2 regions of the Paraburkholderia sp. J67 genome follow, and region 1 is predicted to be linked to the other one. Evidence: riboswitches for the same ligand, from Rfam matches in the RefSeq annotation. Region 1 holds a riboswitch; the other holds the start of a gene.
The links. A riboswitch is a leader RNA that binds a small molecule or an ion and turns the genes downstream of it on or off. The one in region 1 is predicted to bind cobalamin.

Region 1 (8,828 bases):
TGGGCGTGGCGTGCGTGGGCATCGCCATCGTCCTGCTGGGCGTGCTCACGCACGGCACGCTCAGCGCCGATTCGCTGGTCTATGACCGCTTTCTTGCCGCACGCGAGCGGCCGGTGTCGCCCGACATCGTGGTGGTGGAAATCGACAATGCGAGCGTCGCGTCGCTCGGGCGCTGGCCCTGGCCGCGCAGCGTCCACGCGCAGCTCGTCGATCAGCTTGCCCGGGCAGGCGCCGCCGCCATCGTCTATGACGTGCTCTTCACCGAACCCTCGCCCGACGACGCGCGCTTTGGCGCCGCGCTGCGCGAGCGTCCCGCGTATCTCCCCATTCTGCTGTCGCCCGCCGACAATGCCGCCGATGGCCGTCGTCAGGTCGTGAAGCCGGTGACGCCGCTGGCCGACGCCGCCGCGGGTCTCGGCCACATCAATCTCGAAGTGGACAGCGACGGCATCGTGCGCAGCGTCGCGCTCTTCGAGGGTGACGCGCAGCAGCGCTGGCCACAACTGATGGAGCCGCTCTGGCGCGCCGTGCGTGCCGGCCGCATCGCGCTGGCCGGCACCGCGTATCCGGCGTCGGACGAACTCAAACGCGCGGACGCGAAGGTCATGCGTGCTGGCGAATCGGGTAGCGAGGCGCGCTTCCTGCTGCCATTCAGCCCCACCACGCAGTCGTATCGCAAGGTCTCGTTCGCGCAGGTGCTCGAAGGCCGCGTACCGCCAGACCTGCTGCGTGGACGCGTGGCGCTGGTGGGCGTGACGGCCTCGGGCCTCTACGACCGTTTCGCCACGCCGCTCTCGGGCACGCTCGGGCCGATGCCGGGCGTCGATATCCACGCGCTCGTGCTCGATACGCTGCTCAACGGCTCGGCCATCGAACCGGCCTCGCGCCTCGCGGTCGTGCTGGCTTCGCTGATGCCGCTTGCCTTGCTGCTCGCGGGCTTTCTCGTGCTGTCGCCACTGCGCACGCTGTTGCTTCTGCCGCTGCTCGCGCTCGTCACGCTCGCGGCCAGCGCCGCGCTGCTCTACGTCGCGCGCATCTGGCTTGCGCCGGTGCCCGCGCTGCTCGCGCTCGCGCTGGTCTACCCGCTATGGGGCTGGCGGCGTCTCGAAATGACGATGGCCTATCTGCGCAAGGAACTCATACAACTCGCCGATGAACCCTATCTGCTGCCCGAAGCAAGCGCGCCGGCCCGCGAATTCGGCGGCGACGCGCTCGCCCAGCAGATGGCGCTGATGGCGCAGGCCGCGCAGCGTCTACAGGACATGCGCCGCTTCGTGTGGGACAGCCTCGACTCGGTGCCCGAGCCCTTGCTCGTCGCGGACCTGCAAGGCGTCGTGCTGATCGCCAACCACGCGGCGCGCGCGTACTTCGCGAGCCTGAACGTGGGCGTCGCGGAGGGGCGGCGGATGCAGGATGTATTCGGCGATCTCGCGCTCGTCAAACCGATCGACCCGAACCCGGAGATGCTCGCCTTCGCCCACGCGCACTGGCCCGCACCGCTCGATCCGGCGATTGGCGAGTACGCGCAGTTGATGGAGCGCGGCGTCGAGGTCCATGCGCGCGACGGCGGCGATTATCTGCTGCGCTACGCACGCTGCACCAACGCGCAAGGCCAGGCGGTGGGCTGGATCGCGGGTCTCGTCGACGTGACGGCATTGCACGATGCCGAACGCCAGCGCGAGGACGCACTGCGCCTGCTCTCGCACGACATGCGCTCGCCGCAGGCGTCGATCGTCGCGCTGGTCGAGACCGAACGCGAGCGCGGCACGCTCGAAGCCGCGCCGGTGCGCGAGGTGATGGATCGCATCGAACGCTACGCGCGCCGCTCGCTCACGCTCGCCGACGACTTCGTGCAACTCGCCCGCGCGGAGTCGCAGGTCTACGCGCTTGAGCCCACCAGCCTCACGGAACTGGCCATCGACGCGAGCGACGAAGTCTGGCCGCAGGCCAGCGCGCGGCAGATCCACATCGAGACCGCCTTCGACGACGACGAGATGGGCTGGATCAATGCCGACCGTTCGCTGATGACCCGGGCGCTCGTCAACCTTCTTAACAATGCGGTGAAATACAGCCCACCCAAAACCAGAATAATCTGTAGTATCGCGGTCGTGGAGGGTTCAGCCCCGCGTGTGATCTGCTCGATCCGCGACCAGGGCTACGGCATTCCGCTCGAGGATCAGGCGAAGCTATTCGAGCCGTTCCGCCGTTTTCATGCCGGGCAGCGGCCCGAAGTGAGCGGTGCGGGACTCGGCATGGCGTTCGTGAAGACGGTCGTGACGCGCCACGGTGGCGAAGTCTACGTCCAGAGCATGCCGGACGAGGGCACGACGGTGACGATGTCGCTGCCCGCGCTCGATGCGCCGGAAGCACCGGTTTGACGGCACCTGACTGCCGCTGATCGCCCCGAGCGCCGCCAGAACCTGCTGGCAACGATTTCGATGGAGTTCGCAGTGAAGTTCCTGATGACGATCTGCGCCGCGTCGCTGGCGGTCGCGCTGGCCGGCTGCGCTGGCGCGAGCGCCGACGTGCAGGCGAGCGGCAGCCTTTCCGCGATGCACACGGAGGGCCCGGCATCGACGTCCCCGACGTACCGTTTGGCGCGTACCCCGGCCCAGGCCGACGCTAACGAGCATCTGCCCTACGAGGCGCTACTGCGCGCTGGCCTCGCGCAACGCGGGTTCCAGGAGGGCGCAGGCGATGCCGCGCACTATCTCGTTTCCGCCGCATGGGCTTCGCGGCCCGCCGATGTCACGGTCGCCACGGGCGATTGCCAAGGCGGCTGCGCACCGGCCGAAGGGCCGTCGCTACCGTGGTTTGGCCACCGCTACGTGCACACGCTCACGCTGCGCTTCTTCGCGCTGCCCGATGGCCACGAGGCCTACAAGGTCAGCGCCGAGAAGCGCGACCGCAGTGCCGATGCGCAGCAGGCCCTGCCGTATCTCGTCGCGGGTGCGCTGGCGAAGATGCCCTATGCGGGCGCGCCGCAATGGCGCGTGAAGATGAAGGAAGCGGTCACCGAACCGGGCGGTGCGCCGCTCATGCCCGAGGTCACATCGGTCAAGCCGCTCGCTCAGTAAAGCAGCGGGGCGGCTACGCGCGACGACTTCAGCCCGGCGGCGTCGAGTCGTCCTGCGCTTCGGGCCAGCGGTTCTCATAGACGCATTCGCCTAGTTCCTTGCGCTCGGCCCAATGCTCGATTTCGAGCATGGGTTTCGGATAGAACTCCGCAACGTGGCCAACACACAGGATCGCCACCGGCTTCGCGCCGGGCGGCATGCCCAGCAGCGCGTGCACTTCGTCGACATCGAAGATCGACACCCAGCCCATGCCGAGCCCTTCGGCGCGCGCGGCGAGCCACATGTTCTGGATCGCGCACGCAACCGACGCCAGATCCATTTCCGGCAGCGTGCGGCGCCCGAAAATATGCGCCTCGCGGCGGTCCATCAGCGCGACGACGAGCAACTCGCCGCATTCGCGCATGCCTTCCACCTTGAGCTTCATGAACTCGTCGCGGCGCTTGCCGAGCGCGTCGGCGGTCGCGAGGCGTTCGCGCTCGACGGCGGCCTGAAGTTGCTCGCGCACGGCCGGGGCGGTGATGCGCACGATGCGCCACGGCTGCATGAAGCCGACGCTCGGTGCGTGATGCGCGGCGTCGAGCAGCCGCGCGAGCACCGCCGGATCGACGGGGCCGGGCGCGAAGTGGCGCATGTCGCGCCGCTCGTAGATCGCGCGGTAAACCGCCGCGCGTTCGGCGTCGTCAAAGGGTTGTGCCATGAAAGAGGGCGGCCGCGAAGGCCGGATTGGAAGGCCAGTAGGCGTGCATATAAGTCGCGGTGATCGCGCCGTGGCGATAGAGCGCTTCGCCATCCGCGCCGGTTTGGGCGTGGCGTGCGCGCAGCACGGATTCGAGCGGCGTGCTCACGCGCGAGTAGTGGAACGTGTGGCCCGTGAGCGTGCCATGCGCGCCGTCGAGACGCTGCATGCCGAGCGCCGCGAAACGCTTTTGCATCGCCGCTTCGCCGGGCAGCAGGCCCAGCATCGGCGTGCGTGTGCCGTCGACGGTGGTGAGCGCGTCGAGCAGATACAGCATGCCGCCGCATTCGGCGACGAGCGGCTTGCCCGCTTCGACGTGCGCGCGCAACGACGCCGCGCTGCGTGTATTCGAGGCGAGCGCGGCGGCGTGTAGTTCGGGATAGCCGCCGGGCAGATAGAGGGCGTCGGCGTGCGCGGGTGCGGCTTCGTCGGCGAGCGGCGAGAAAAAACTCACGCGCGCGCCGAGTGCTTCGAGCAGCGCGAGATTCGCCGGATAGATGAACGAAAACGCGGCGTCGCGCGCAACGGCGATGTGTCGGCCTTCGAGCAGGGGCGGCGTAGCGGCTTGCGCGCTCGGTGTATCGAAAGATACGGCGGGCGGCAGTTCGGCCAGCGCCGTGTGTTCGAGCGCATCGGCGGCGCGCTCGATACGCGCGTCGAGATCGTCGATTTCGCTCGCCTGATGCAAGCCGAGATGCCGGTCAGGCAGCGAAAATTGCGCGTCGCTCGCAACGTGGCCGAGCCAGCGGATATCGGCGGGCAAGCCTTCCTGAAGCATCTGCGCGTGGCGCGCCGAGCCCACGCGATTGGCGAGCACGCCATGAAACGGTACGTCGGCTCGATAGCGCGCGAGGCCGAACGCGATCGCGCCGAACGTCTGCGCCATCGAATTCGCGCCGATCACGGCCGCCACCGGCACGCCGAACGTCGCGGCCAGATCGGCGCTGCTAGGCGTGCCGTCGAACAGGCCCATCACCCCTTCGATCAGGATCAGATCCGCTTCGGCCGCTGCCTGCGCGAGCAAGGCTCGACAGCCCGTCTCGCCCACCATCCACAGATCGAGCGACATGACCGGCGCGCCGCTTGCGCGCGCGAGGATCATCGGATCGAGAAAATCCGGGCCGGTCTTGAACACGCGCACGCGCCGCCCCTGGCGGCGGTGCAGGCGCGCGAGCCCCGCGGTGAGCGTGGTCTTGCCCTGGCCCGAGGCGGGCGCGCTGATGAAAAGCGCTGGGCACGCAACCTTCGCGTTCATGGCGTCAGAACTCCACGCCCTTTTGCGCTTTCACGCCCTGCTCGCGGTACGGATGCTTCACGATGCGCATTTCGGTGACGAGGTCGGCGGCTTCGATCAGCGCGTCGGGCGCGTGACGGCCCGTGACCACGACGTGCTGCATCGGCCCGCGCGCGGCGATCACCTCCAGCACTTCTTCGAGCGGCAGATATTCGTACTTGAGTACGGTGTTCAACTCGTCGAGGATCACCATCGCGTACTCGCCGCTTTCGATCATGCGCTTCGCTTCGTCCCAGCCCTTGCGCGCGGTGGCGACGTCGGCGTCGCGGTTCTGCGTGTTCCAGGTGTAGCCGTCGCCCATCGTCACGAAGTCGCACTGCGCGACGCTCGAGAGGAAATCGCGCTCGGAAGTATGCAGCGCGCCCTTGATGAACTGCACGACGCCCAGCTTCATGCCGTGGCCGAGCACGCGCACGGCCATGCCGAACGCTGCCGTGGTCTTGCCCTTGCCGGTGCCGGTGTTGACGATCAGGAGGCCTTTTTCGTGCGTCGCGGCGGCCTGCTTCTTCTCGTGGCCTTCACGGCGACGCTGGGTCATGCGCTGGTGGGATTCGGGATCGGTTTTCATCGTCGCGGATCAGTCCTGTGTTGCGGTTTTCTGCGCAGCCTCGCCGATGTTACGTCGAGGCGCGCGCAGCGATATCGGTGATAGGGGTGGCATCGGAAAACGCCGCGAGCGCGACCGTCACGCCGTCGAGCGCGAGCTTGGCGCGCACGAGCGGGCCGCCGTCGGCCGCGAGACGCGCGCACGGTTCGCATACGCCCGCGACGCCAAAGCGTGCTTGCGTCGCCGCGCTGGGCGCGGACAGCAGGGCATCGGCATCGGCTTCGATGACGGCCACCTGTTCGCGCGACCAGGCGCGCAGCGGCAGCGCATGCGCGGCGCAGAACGCGAGCAGGGCGGGTTCGGCGGCTTTCGCGTCGAGCGTGGCCACGACCTTCACCTGCGCGAGCGCCCACGCGCCGAGCGCTGCCTGCACGGCCGCCTCGATCTGCGCGAGCGACAGGCCGCTGCGACAGCCGATGCCGAGCGCCAGCGCGCGCGGGAGCGCATTGTCCGCTGGAGCGGGGGCATCGGGCAAGGAAGCGGCGGGTTGGGAGCGATTCACGTAAAGGCGGCCACGGCCGGTGACGGATGACGAGGTTGTGGCGGGCGCGAGTACAGCAGCGCGCGCCATTGCCTGTCGTTTTCCGCATGGAATTGCGCGCTACGATAGCACACGCATCGCGGCTCAAGCGTCGACCCCAAGGCCCGCCGAGGGTAAACCGGAGCGCCGCGCGAGCCCATCCAGCAAGCCTTTGCGGCACGAAGCGCGGTTGACGCGCCTGCGGCCCGCGCCTACACTCGCACGCACTCTGGTGCTCGCGTGCGCGATCGTTCTGCACGCGGTTAAACGGGAATCAGGGAGCCATCGCATCTGCCTCGCAGGTGAGCGGACCAGGCGCCAAAGCGCCCGTTCCGAATGACTTGGCCTGAACTGCACCCGCAACGGTACAACGAGCGCATCGGCCGCAATGCCGATGCAAACCGCTTCAAGGCATGCGCCGCATGCCGGGCGCCACTGCGCAATTGGGCCGCGAGGCCCGGCGTGGGAAGGCGAAGCGGCTTCTCGTCAGTCCGGATACCGGCCAGACAAGCAGGACGCGCGCTGCGGGATTGCGGCGCACTGTCCATGATTTCCATGCGTCAGCCGGGTTAGGCCCGCGACGCGTCTTGCCTTGTCGCCACGTCGTGCTCTGCCGTGTCATGTCTGCCCGTGCGGCAACGCTCCGACATCGCGCATCGCCGTCTGGCCCGCAAGACGCGTTCGACCCGCCCCGCGCGGCGCACTCCACCTGCGGCCCCAGTGCCGAAGGAGCACCTCATGCAAATGCGCAAGATCCCCGTCACCATCGTCACGGGCTTCCTCGGCAGCGGCAAGACCACGCTGCTGCGTCACATCCTCCAGCACGCGGGCGGTCTGCGCGTCGCGGTTATCGTCAACGAATTCGGCGAACTCGGCATCGACGGCGAAATCCTGCGCGGCTGCGGGATCGGCTGCGACGAGAACGGCAACGAAACGCAAGGCCAGCTCTACGAACTGGCCAACGGGTGCTTGTGCTGCACGGTGCAGGAAGAATTCTTCCCGGTGATGGAGCAACTGCTCGAACGCCGCGGCGACATCGACCACGTGCTGATCGAAACCTCGGGCCTCGCGCTGCCCAAGCCGCTCGTGCAGGCCTTCAACTGGCCGTCGATCCGCAACGCGTTCACCGTCGATGCGGTCGTCACCGTGGTCGATGGCCCGGCCGCCGCGAGCGGCCAGTTCGCGGAAAACCCGCAAGCCGTCGACGCGCAGCGCAAGGCCGACCCGAATCTCGACCACGAATCGCCGCTGCACGAACTGTTCGAAGACCAGCTTTCCGCCGCCGATCTCGTGATCCTCAACAAGACCGATCTGCTCGACGAAGCGGGGCAGGAAGCCGTCATCGCCGAACTGCGCGAAGAGCTGCCGCCGCAAGTGAAGATCGTGCGCGCGCAACACGGCCAGCTCGATCTGCACACGCTGCTCGGCCTCGAAGCGGCTTCGGAAGAAAGCATCCATCTGCGCCACGACCATCACGGTTCCGCCGACGATGCCGACCATCATCACGACGAGTTCGACTCGGTCGTGGTCGAAGGCACGGTGGCCACGCGCGAAGGCGCGATCGAGGCGCTGCAAAAGCTGGTCGATGCCCACACGATCTATCGCGTGAAGGGCTTCGCAGCGCTGCCGGGTGCGCCGATGCGTCTTGTCATCCAGGGCGTGGGCCGTCGATTCGACAGCTATTTCGATCGCCGCTGGAACGCGCAGGAAACTGCGACGCCAAGCCGCTTCGTGCTGATCGGCGAAGACCTCGACGCGGCTACGCTGCAAAGCGCGTTCGACGTGGCGCTGGCGTCGGTGGCGGCCGTCGCCCAGTAAGCGTGCAATTGCACGCACTGCACGCGTTATTTTCAAGTTTGCACTGACGAGACCGCCATGCATCTTTTGCGCACCACGCCTGGCGGTTTCGTCGACGATACCCAGGGCGTTATCCGTATCGACCAGCAGCCCGCCGACATCGTCGTGCTGAGTTCCGCCGATACGACGCTCGCCCTGCTCGCGAGCGTCGTGGCGCGCCTGCCGGAAGGCTTCCCGAGCGTGCGGCTAGCGAACGTGACGTATCTGCGCCAGCCCGCCTCGGTGGACTTCTATGTCGACGACGTCTTGCGGCACGCCAAGGTGGTCGTGGTCGACCATCTGGGCGGCGAGGCGTACTGGCCTTACGGCATCGAACAGGTCACCACGCTCGCGGAACAACGCGGCCAGTTGCTCGCGATGTTCTCGGGCGACCTTCAGGAAGACCCCAACCTGATCGCGAAGAGCCGCGCGGAACCGGAGTTCTGCCGCCTGCTCTGGCGTTACCTGCGCGAAGGCGGCGCGGCCAATGCCGAAGGTTTTCTGCGCGCGCTCGCCTGGCGCGCGTTCGGCTTTGGCGACGAGCCCGCGCCGCCCGTCGTGCTGCCCGCCGCCGCGCTTTACCACCCGGCGCGCGACGTGGCGAGCATCGACGACTGGCGCGCACGCTGGCAAACCGGCGCCCCTTTTGTTGCGATCCTGTTCTACAAGGCGCATTTGCAGGCCGCCAACACGGCTGCTTTCGATGCGCTCATCGACGCGCTGACCGAGCGCGGCCTGAACCCGCTGCCGCTCGCGAT
Region 2 (8,828 bases), on a different contig from region 1:
CGAAGAAAATGTCGGGACATCAGCCCTCTCGCGAGGCCCATTCGTGGTGGCCCGCACAATCTCTTGCCAGACAACTGACTATTGAGAGTATTGCTCATAATTGCGTGCGTCAGGCCACGTTGGATTGCAGGCGGATCGTCGCGGGCACGCTGCGCGTTTGATTTTTTCAAATTCTGTATCCTGAAGTTCGAAAGCCTTTAGTCCAGACACGCCTTGAATTTTTGCGTGAGCGTGAGTAACCGGATGAAAGGAATTGGAAAAAATTGCTGGTCGATTTAGTCGTATTAGGCCCGCGGATTGCTGAATGTCATCCAATCAATTTGCATGTGCGGGTGTTTTGCATCCATAATCCGGTTGCCGAGACGGCAATTACCTATATGGACCAGGCCAAACTTCGCCATGCAAACGAAGTTCAAACAGGCGACTGGATACGAAATCCGATAAGGGAGGTGAGTATGGTGACTTTGGACGCGATCAACCTGAAGATCGCTAAACTGCAAAAACAGGCGGACACGCTCGCTCAAAAGCAGACGTCGGTCGGTCTCACGAAGATTCGCGACCTGATGCACAAGCATGGCTTGAGCGTGGCCGATATCGAGAGCTTTGTTGGCAAGAAGCGTGGCCGCAAGCCCGGTGTGGCAGCTGCCAATGGCGTGGCAAAAGCTGCGCGCGCGCAAGTGCATCACGTGGCGCCCAAATATGCAGACCCGAAATCGGGCGCGACGTGGACCGGCCGTGGCCGTGCGCCGCTGTGGATTCGCGACGTTAAGGACCGCTCGAAATTCCTGATCGACGCGGGCGCGGCGCCCAAGGCCGCTGCTAAAGCCACCGTCGAGAAAAAGGTCGCAACGAAACGCGTGACGGCTAAAAAGGCCAGCGCTGCAACGAAGGCCCCGGTGAGCGCGCGTGGCCGCAAGGCTGCCGCACCCGCGAAGAAGACCCGCGCACCGCGCAAGCCGCGCGCCCTTGCTGTCGAAAGCGCGGCCGCGCCGGTCGCAGCCGCTTAAGTAATGTGTCGAGGCCGGCTGTTGAAAAGACAGGGCCGGTCTTGACGGCGGTTGTTAAGAGCCGGCGCAATGCCGGCTCGAGCAATCCGCTTGCCTGGATTGACCGTATTCCAGTATTGGCTGAATTCTCCGGGCGTCAATTCGGGATGTCCGGCTTCTTCGCGGTTCAGGCCGCGCCGCTTCGCCGTCATCGCTCACGCCATGCCCAGGAAAAAATCCAGCGTCTGGCTTCGAGGTTTAGACCTGCTCGCCAGCGTCATGGGGGCACCGCCGAAGAAAAAGGCCACCCGGCGTAAAACCGCAGCCGTCAAAATCGCTACGAACGCGACGCTCAAGCGCGCAAAGCGCGCGCCGGCCTCGTCGATATCCTCAGCCTCTGCCGCGACTCAAAAACCCCATTCAAGATCGGCGCAAAAGGTCTTGCCGGGGCGCTGGTTACGCTCGTTTCATTCCGCGCCCCCTGCAGCCGGGCATCTCGTCAATCACCTCGCCTACGCGTTGTATTTACCCGCATCGAGTGCAACCGCTACGGGCTTGCCGCTCGTCGTCATGTTGCACGGCTGCAAGCAGAATGCGGAATCGTTCGCGCGCGGCACGCGAATCTGCGAGCGTGCGGAGCGGGCCGGGTTCGCGGTATTGATGCCCGAACAGGCTAAAACCGCTCACGCGCAAGGTTGCTGGCACTGGCACGACGACCCCGCGCATACGGAGGCGCCAGCGGTTGCCTCGCTCGTTGCGGCAATGGTGGGGGAATACGGTTTCGACGCGCAGCGGGTTTATCTCGCCGGTATTTCGGCCGGAGCGGGACTGGCGGCGGCGCTTGCGATACGCGAGCCGCAACGGTTTGCCGCTATGGGTTTGCACTCGGGCCCGGTGTTCGGTGCGGCCACCTCCACCATGACGGCCATGAGCGTGATGCGCCGTGGCACGCGCGAGGACCCGGTGCATTTGATCGATACGCGTGTGGACGTCAATCGATACCCGGGTATGCCGACGATCATCGTGCATGGGGAACTCGATGCGGTCGTGGCGAAGCGCAACGCGGAACAATTGACGCTCGAATTCGCACGTTTAAACCGGCTCGTGGACGAGCGCGGCGAATTGCGCGTGGGCGAGCAGCGCACTTATAGCCGAGATGGCGCGGACTATACGGACTACGTCAAAGGCGGCCGCAACGTAGTGAGACTGTGTGTGGTGCACGGACTCGGCCATGCGTGGAGCGGCGGCGATCCGCGCGAGCCGTTTCATTCGGCGCGCGGGCCGGACGCGACGGCGATGATATGGAATTTTTTCCGGTATCAACGTCGCAAAGCGTGATCGATTCGCAGTCCATATGGGGAGCGTCGCTGCAACCTCCCGGCGATGTTATCCCGCCTCGCTCGCGGCGACCGGCAAACCTTCCGCGCGCCAGCGCAGCATCCCACCCGCGAGATTGGCGACCTGCGCAAAGCCTGCCTTCCCCAGCAAGACACTCGCCTGCGCCGATCTCACCCCCGAGCGACACACCGCCACGACAGGCCGCTCACGATCGAGTTCGTCGATGCGGCCCATCAACTGCGAAAGCGGCACCAACTTCGCGTCGGGCAGATGCCCCAGACAATCGATGAATTCCGGCGCTTCGCGCACATCGACGATTTGCCATGCCTGCCCGTGTTCCAGCAGCGCCATCGGCTCGATTTCCCAGACGCCGCTAAAGCGCAACGTGAGCGGCGCCCAGCCGGGCGTCTCGAGTGCCGGCGCATCGCCGTCCGGTTTGCCGCAGCGCAGGTTCGCGGGCACTGCGACGGCCATCAGCTTGGGATGCGGCAGATTCAGGTTATTCATATAGCCCGCGAAATCGCCGAGATCCACGTCGCCGCCCAGGCGTGGATTGAAGCGCCGCTCCTCGGCCACACTGGTGACCGTGATGCCGCGATAGTCGTGGGCCGGATAGAGGAGGCAATCGTCGGGCAGCGTGAGGATCTGCTCGCGCACCGACGCGAACAATTGCTCCGGACTGCCCTCCTGAAAATCGGTGCGGCCGCAGCCGCGTATCAGCAGACTGTCGCCGGTAAAGGCCATGCTGCGATCGTCGAGCACGTACGTGAGACAACCGCTGGTGTGGCCGGGCGTCGCGCGGACGTCGAGATGACGCTGGCCGAACGTCACGCGGTCGCCATGACGCAGCGCACGATCGACACCTTCGGCGCCCACCACGGCCGCGAGTGCGATCTGGCTGCCGCTGCGCTCGCGCAGGCGCCATGCGCCGGTCACGTGGTCGGCGTGCACGTGGGTGTCGAGCGTCGCGACCAGCTTCAACCCTAGCTCCTGCAACAGCGAAAGGTCGCGCGGCACCTGCTCGTAGACCGGATCGATCAGCAGCGCCTCGCGGCTGGCGGTATCGCCGAGCAGATAGGTATAGGTGGACGACGCCGGATCGAAAAGCTGACGAAAGATCATCGCGGGCCTCTGCGTAAAGAGGCGGCGCGAGCGCTGCGAGCCGTCGCGCCACCGGTCAGCGCGGCATTAACCCGGTTGGCGGGTCGTGCGCAGATACGGCTTGATGGTCTTGAACCCGGGGAAGGACTTTTCGGCTTCCTCGTTGGACACGGCGGTGGTGATGATGACGTCTTCGCCCTGTTTCCAGTTGACCGGCGTGGCGACCTTGTATTGCGCGGTCAACTGGATGGAATCGAGCACGCGCAGGATTTCATCGAAATTGCGACCGGTGGTCATCGGATAGGTCAGCATCAGCTTGATTTTCTTGTCGGGGCCGATGACGAAGACCGAGCGCACCGTGGCATTGGTCGCGGCGGTACGGCCTTCGCTGGTCTCGCCGGCATCGGCGGGCAGCATGTTGTAGAGCTTTGCGACGGCGAGATCGGTGTCGCCGATCATCGGATATTTGACGACGGCGCCCTGAGTTTCCTCGATATCGGCGGCCCACTTTTCATGGTCCTCGACCGGATCGACGGAGAGGCCGATCAGCTTGGCATTGCGGCGCGTGAATTCCGGCTCGATTTTCGCCATATAGCCAAGTTCGGTCGTGCACACAGGCGTGAAATCCTTCGGGTGCGAGAAGAGGATCGCCCATTGATCGCCGATCCAGTTGTGGAAATCGATATTGCCCTGCGTCGTGCGCGCAGTGAAATTAGGCGCGACGTCATTGATGCGAAGTGACATGGTGACATCCTGTTAAGGGTTGGCGGTACGGCGGGCCCGAGTCGATCGAATCGGGTCTGACTGAAGTATGGGGCACAACGGGATCGTGTGGCGGTGATATTGGCGGTGGGCTTTTGGAGGTTGGCGAACTTTGTTCTTGTCGATGGGGCGCGAGGGGCTTGTTTGGTGTGGTTCTGTTCGGGTTTTACCCGGGGTTCAGGTTCGGAATCGTTTAATAATCTTCTGATGAGTCTGCCAGACGGGGTGGTTTGGGTGGCAATGGTCGTCGAGCGGCGTTTGCTAACAAGATGTTATCGGTTTTCTGCCGGTTTTTTGAATCGGAATCAGAATGGTTGATTGGTGATTTTGGCGGTTGATGTTTTGGCCTTTCCCTGTTTTCTTGTCGGTCTATTAGCGTCGCCCCTGTGCGGGGCGGCACCTCCTTTCCTTTGCCGCGGCAAAGAAAAGGAGGCAAAAGAAAGCCGCTCACACCGCCAGTGTGACGCAGTCCACAACCAGCCTTTAAGGGGGAATGGTATAGGAGCGTCCGCCACCTCGCACCACTAAACAAAATGACAAGGCCGTCATCCATCCGGGGGCGCTTCGCGCCCCGTGGGGCATAACGGCAAACCGAAGGTTTGCCAGAACTTGCGAAAACGCCTTTAGCACAGGGGTTTCCCTTGTAGACCCAACCGTTGCGCGCGTAGCGAGCAGCGGGATGAATGAGTCCTTTGTCACTTCGTTTTGTGGTGCGAAATGACGGATGCCCCTATACCATTCCCCCTTAAAGGCTGATTGTGAACTGCGTCACACTGGCGGTGTGAGCGGCTTTCTTTTGCCTCCTTTTCTTTGCCGCGGCAAAGAAAAGGAGGTGCCGCCCCGCACAGGGGCGACGCTAATAGACCGACAAGAAAACAAGGAAAGGCCAAAAAAGCAGGCACCAGAAAAGGAGTGAAACCTCACTGCCCGACAGAATGCACGGGCAAATCGTCATACCTCTTCAAGCGATAGATAACAAACGACGCCACCCAGGAAAAGACAAACACGCCAATAATGACGAACCCGAGATTGTTGAAGTTATCGTTGAGCGTGCCGATCACATCCCAGAACGCGCCCTTGAGCCCAAAGTGATCGCCCAGCAGCCCAAGCGTTTCAATGCCGCCGATCAGCACGGCCACAGCCACTGAAACGAGCGTGATAGTGAGGTTGTAATAGAGCTTGCGAATAGGCCGCACGAAAGCCCAGTCATAGGCGCCGAGCATGAGCACGCCATCGGTCGTATCGACGAGCGACATACCGGCTGCGAACAGCACGGGAAACACCAGCACGACGCTCATCGACACGCCCTGCGAGGCCTGACTCGCCGAGATGCCGAGCAGGCTAACTTCGGTCGCCGTATCGAAGCCAAGACCGAACAGAAACCCAAGGGGCAACATCCAGGCCGGATTAGAAACGAGTCGAAACAGTGGGCGAAACAGCCGCGAGAGCAGCCCGCGATTATTGAGCAGCAGGTCGAGATCGTCACTATCGTAGGGCTCGCCGCGGCGCACTTTCGTGAACGCACGCCACACGCCACGCAGGATGACGATATTCATCGCCGCGATCAGGAACAGGAACAGCGCGGAGACGCTTGTGGAGATGACGCCGCCCAGTTCCTTCCAGGCTTCGACCCGGCTCTCCAGTGCGGCGGCCGTGGCGGCCACGGCGGCGGCGACCAGCAGCACCACGGCCGAGTGGCCGAGCGCGAAGAAGAAGCCCACGGTGACGGGCCGCTGGCCGTCCTGCATCAGCTTGCGTGTGACGTTGTCGATGGCGGCGATATGGTCGGCATCGACGGCGTGGCGCAGCCCAAAGCCATAGGCGAGCAGGCCAGTGCCCAGCAGCAGCGGATGCGCGTGGAAGGCGACGAACGCCCAGATCCAGGCGCCGATGTTGAAAGCGGCCAGTAGCAGATAGATGCCGGTGACGCGACGGCGCAGGCCGCCTCGCGTAGCGGTCGTGGACAATACGGTGGACATGAAACAGTTCCTGAGGTCGGGCTGTCCTTGCAACGGCGGCCGCACGCGGGCGGCGCTTGCGCATCGGGACACCCCGCCCGTTGCGGCTGCTTGGACCTCGGTTCGATGGCAGGTCTCCTGGCTCGCGGGTCGTCGCCCATGCCGGCCTTCCCGGTTTCCCAGTGGCCCGTGTGGCATGAACTCGCCGCTCACAGTTGCGGGGGCAGCCGCAGACTCGAGGCGCGCGCGCCTCTACTGCGTTCCCTTTTGATCCCCTCGCGGGGCACCATCAGCGCGCAAGGGTAGGGGCGCGGGGGCGTCGCGTCAACCGCACAAACGCGCGACGTTGTGAAAACGCGCCGATTGGCCTTCGATAAGCGAGATCGGCGTGGCGTGTATGAACGCGCGTTCATGCAACGGCATTTCGCCAGAATGGTCATTACACTGGCAGGTGTTTTGGCCCGTGCGTCACACGATGCCCATCAGCCGATCCCTCCACCGGAGACACACGATGTTTGACCTCGCTGTTTGCGCCGAAATGGTGTTCCGCCAGCTTCCCATCGTCGAGCGTGTCAGGAAGATCGCCGCGTTGGGCTTTCAGGTGGAGATCTGGGACTGGACGAAGCACGATATCGCCGCACTCGAAGCCACGGGCGCGACGTTTTCGTCGATGACGGGTTATATCGAAGGCGATCTCATCACCGAAGCGGGTGCGCAAAGGCTGCTCGAAACGGCGGAGCAATCGATCGATGTCGCGAAGCGGCTGGATTGTCCGCGCCTGAATCTGCACGGCACGGGCTTGAATGGCGAGGGCTTGCCGGTCAGGCCGACACCCGTCGTAAGTGGCGCGATGTGGCTGGCTGCGCAACAGACGCTGGAACGCATCGCCGAACTCGGTCGTCGCGCGGGTGTGGTGTTCTGCCTCGAAAACCTCAATACGGAAGTCGATCATCCGGGCGTGCCGTTCGCGAAGGCCGCCGACACGCTAGCCCTCGTCAGCGCCATCGACAGCCCGCATTTGCGCCTGAACCTCGATCTCTATCATGCGCAGATCGGCGAGGGAAATCTGATCGAACTGGTTCGGCGCGCGTTGCCTTTCATCGGCGAGATTCAGGTGGCCGACGTGCCGGGCCGCTGCGAGCCGGGCACGGGCGAAATCCATTATCCGGCGATCGCGCGCGCCCTGGAGCTGATGGGCTATCGCGGCACGATCGGCCTCGAAGCGTGGGCGAGCGGCGACGACGAGCGCGCGCTGGAGCGCTTTCGCGAGGCGTTCGCGCGCTGAATCAGGCCGCGCGCACGTGCTGCGTGTCGCGCCACGCCTCGATGCGCTCGGTGTCGAGGCCGAACTGGTCGAGCGCGCGGCTCACCGAATGATCGACCATCTCTTCGAGGCTCGAAGGCTTCGCGTAGAACGCGGGCACCGGCGGGAACACCACGGCGCCGGCTTCGGTCACCGTCGTCATATTGCGCAGATGGATCAGGTTCAGCGGCGTTTCGCGCACCATCAGCACGAGCGGCAGGCGTTCCTTGAGCACGACGTCGGCGGCGCGCGTGAGCAGCGTGCTCGTGACCCCCGAGGCGATTTCGCCCACCGTGCGCATCGAGCACGGCACCACCAGCATGCCGAGCGTGCGGAACGAGCCGGACGAAATCGACGCGCCCACGTCGGCGATTGCATGCACGTGATCGGCTAGCGCATGCACGGCGTCGCGCGAAAGCGGCGATTCGTATTCGCGCGTGAGTTCCGCCGCGCGCGACATCACCAGGTGCGTTTCGACGCCCATTTCGCGCAGCAGGCGCAGCGTGCGTTCCGCGTAGATAAAACCGGTTGCGCCCGTCACGCCGACAATCAAACGCTTGCGTCCATCGAGTGCGCGCTTACTCATGATCTTCGTCCTCCTGAGCATCGAACAATTCGGGAGCCCACGGGCGCGGATCGACGTCCATGAACTGTGCGCGCTCGAATTCGTCGCGCAGATGGAAGGGCGCCGTGCAGTCGAACACCGTCTTGCAGGTCACGCCGCGCGCGGGCAGCGCCGGGTTGAAGTCGGGCGTCTGCGAAGGATCGAGCACGTGGCCGTTGACCTTGGGTAGCAGCATCGTCGAGACATCGCCCTGGTAGCGCGTAGTCATGGCCCAGAGCACATCGTCGCTGTCGAAGGGATCGACGTCTTCATCGACGAGGATCACGTGCTTGAGTTCCGAATACACACCCAGCGCGATCAGTGCGGCCTGGCGCGCGCGGCCGTCGTCGAAGGCGGAGCGCTTGTTCACCTGGATCACCGCCAGCAGCTTGCCGCCGCCAGCCGTGTGCGCGTAGACCTGGCTCACGAAGCCCGGCATGGCCGCTTCCACGGCGTTGTAGATGCTGGCTTCGGTGGGAATGCCCGCGAGGTTGGTGTGCTCTTCGCCGGGGCCCACGAGGGTCTGCATGATCGCGCCGTGGCGCATCGTCACGGCCTTGACCTTGATGACCGGCAGCGACGGATTGGCGGGACCGTTATAGCCCGGAAATTCCGGCATCGCGTGGCCCGTGTGGGTGTTCTGGTCTTCGACTACGCGCACGTTCGGCAGGATCTCGCCTTCGATCACGATCTCGGCACGGGCGATCGACTTCTGCGCGACGCTCACGCAATCCACCAGTTCGACCGGCGTGCCGCGCAGGCCGCCCGCAATCGAG

Region 2: linked by a shared signal. The riboswitch ahead of U5782_RS40740 (HoxN/HupN/NixA family nickel/cobalt transporter) and the one ahead of cobW (cobalamin biosynthesis protein CobW) in region 1 are both predicted to bind cobalamin.

What each region holds. Positions count from the first base shown of each region.
Region 1 covers NZ_CAJMZK010000001.1:822,467-831,294, reverse strand. The annotation lists gene U5782_RS03475 (CHASE2 domain-containing protein) at 1-2,378, shown strand, start outside; gene U5782_RS03470 (DUF4136 domain-containing protein) at 2,439-3,077, shown strand; gene bluB (5,6-dimethylbenzimidazole synthase) at 3,106-3,774, opposite strand; gene U5782_RS03460 (cobyrinate a,c-diamide synthase) at 3,758-5,068, opposite strand; gene cobO (cob(I)yrinic acid a,c-diamide adenosyltransferase) at 5,073-5,675, opposite strand; gene U5782_RS03450 (cobalamin biosynthesis protein) at 5,725-6,144, opposite strand; cobalamin riboswitch at 6,448-6,756, shown strand; gene cobW (cobalamin biosynthesis protein CobW) at 6,979-8,052, shown strand; gene cobN (cobaltochelatase subunit CobN) at 8,110-8,828, shown strand, end outside.
Region 2 covers NZ_CAJMZK010000054.1:4,103-12,930, reverse strand. The annotation lists gene U5782_RS40765 (H-NS histone family protein) at 264-1,007, shown strand; gene U5782_RS40760 (hypothetical protein) at 1,049-1,303, shown strand; gene U5782_RS40755 (PHB depolymerase family esterase) at 1,209-2,324, shown strand; gene U5782_RS40750 (MBL fold metallo-hydrolase) at 2,373-3,446, opposite strand; gene U5782_RS40745 (peroxiredoxin) at 3,513-4,169, opposite strand; gene U5782_RS40740 (HoxN/HupN/NixA family nickel/cobalt transporter) at 5,108-6,166, opposite strand; cobalamin riboswitch at 6,256-6,451, opposite strand; gene U5782_RS40735 (TIM barrel protein) at 6,657-7,430, shown strand; gene U5782_RS40730 (UbiX family flavin prenyltransferase) at 7,432-8,034, opposite strand; gene U5782_RS40725 (UbiD family decarboxylase) at 8,027-8,828, opposite strand, start outside.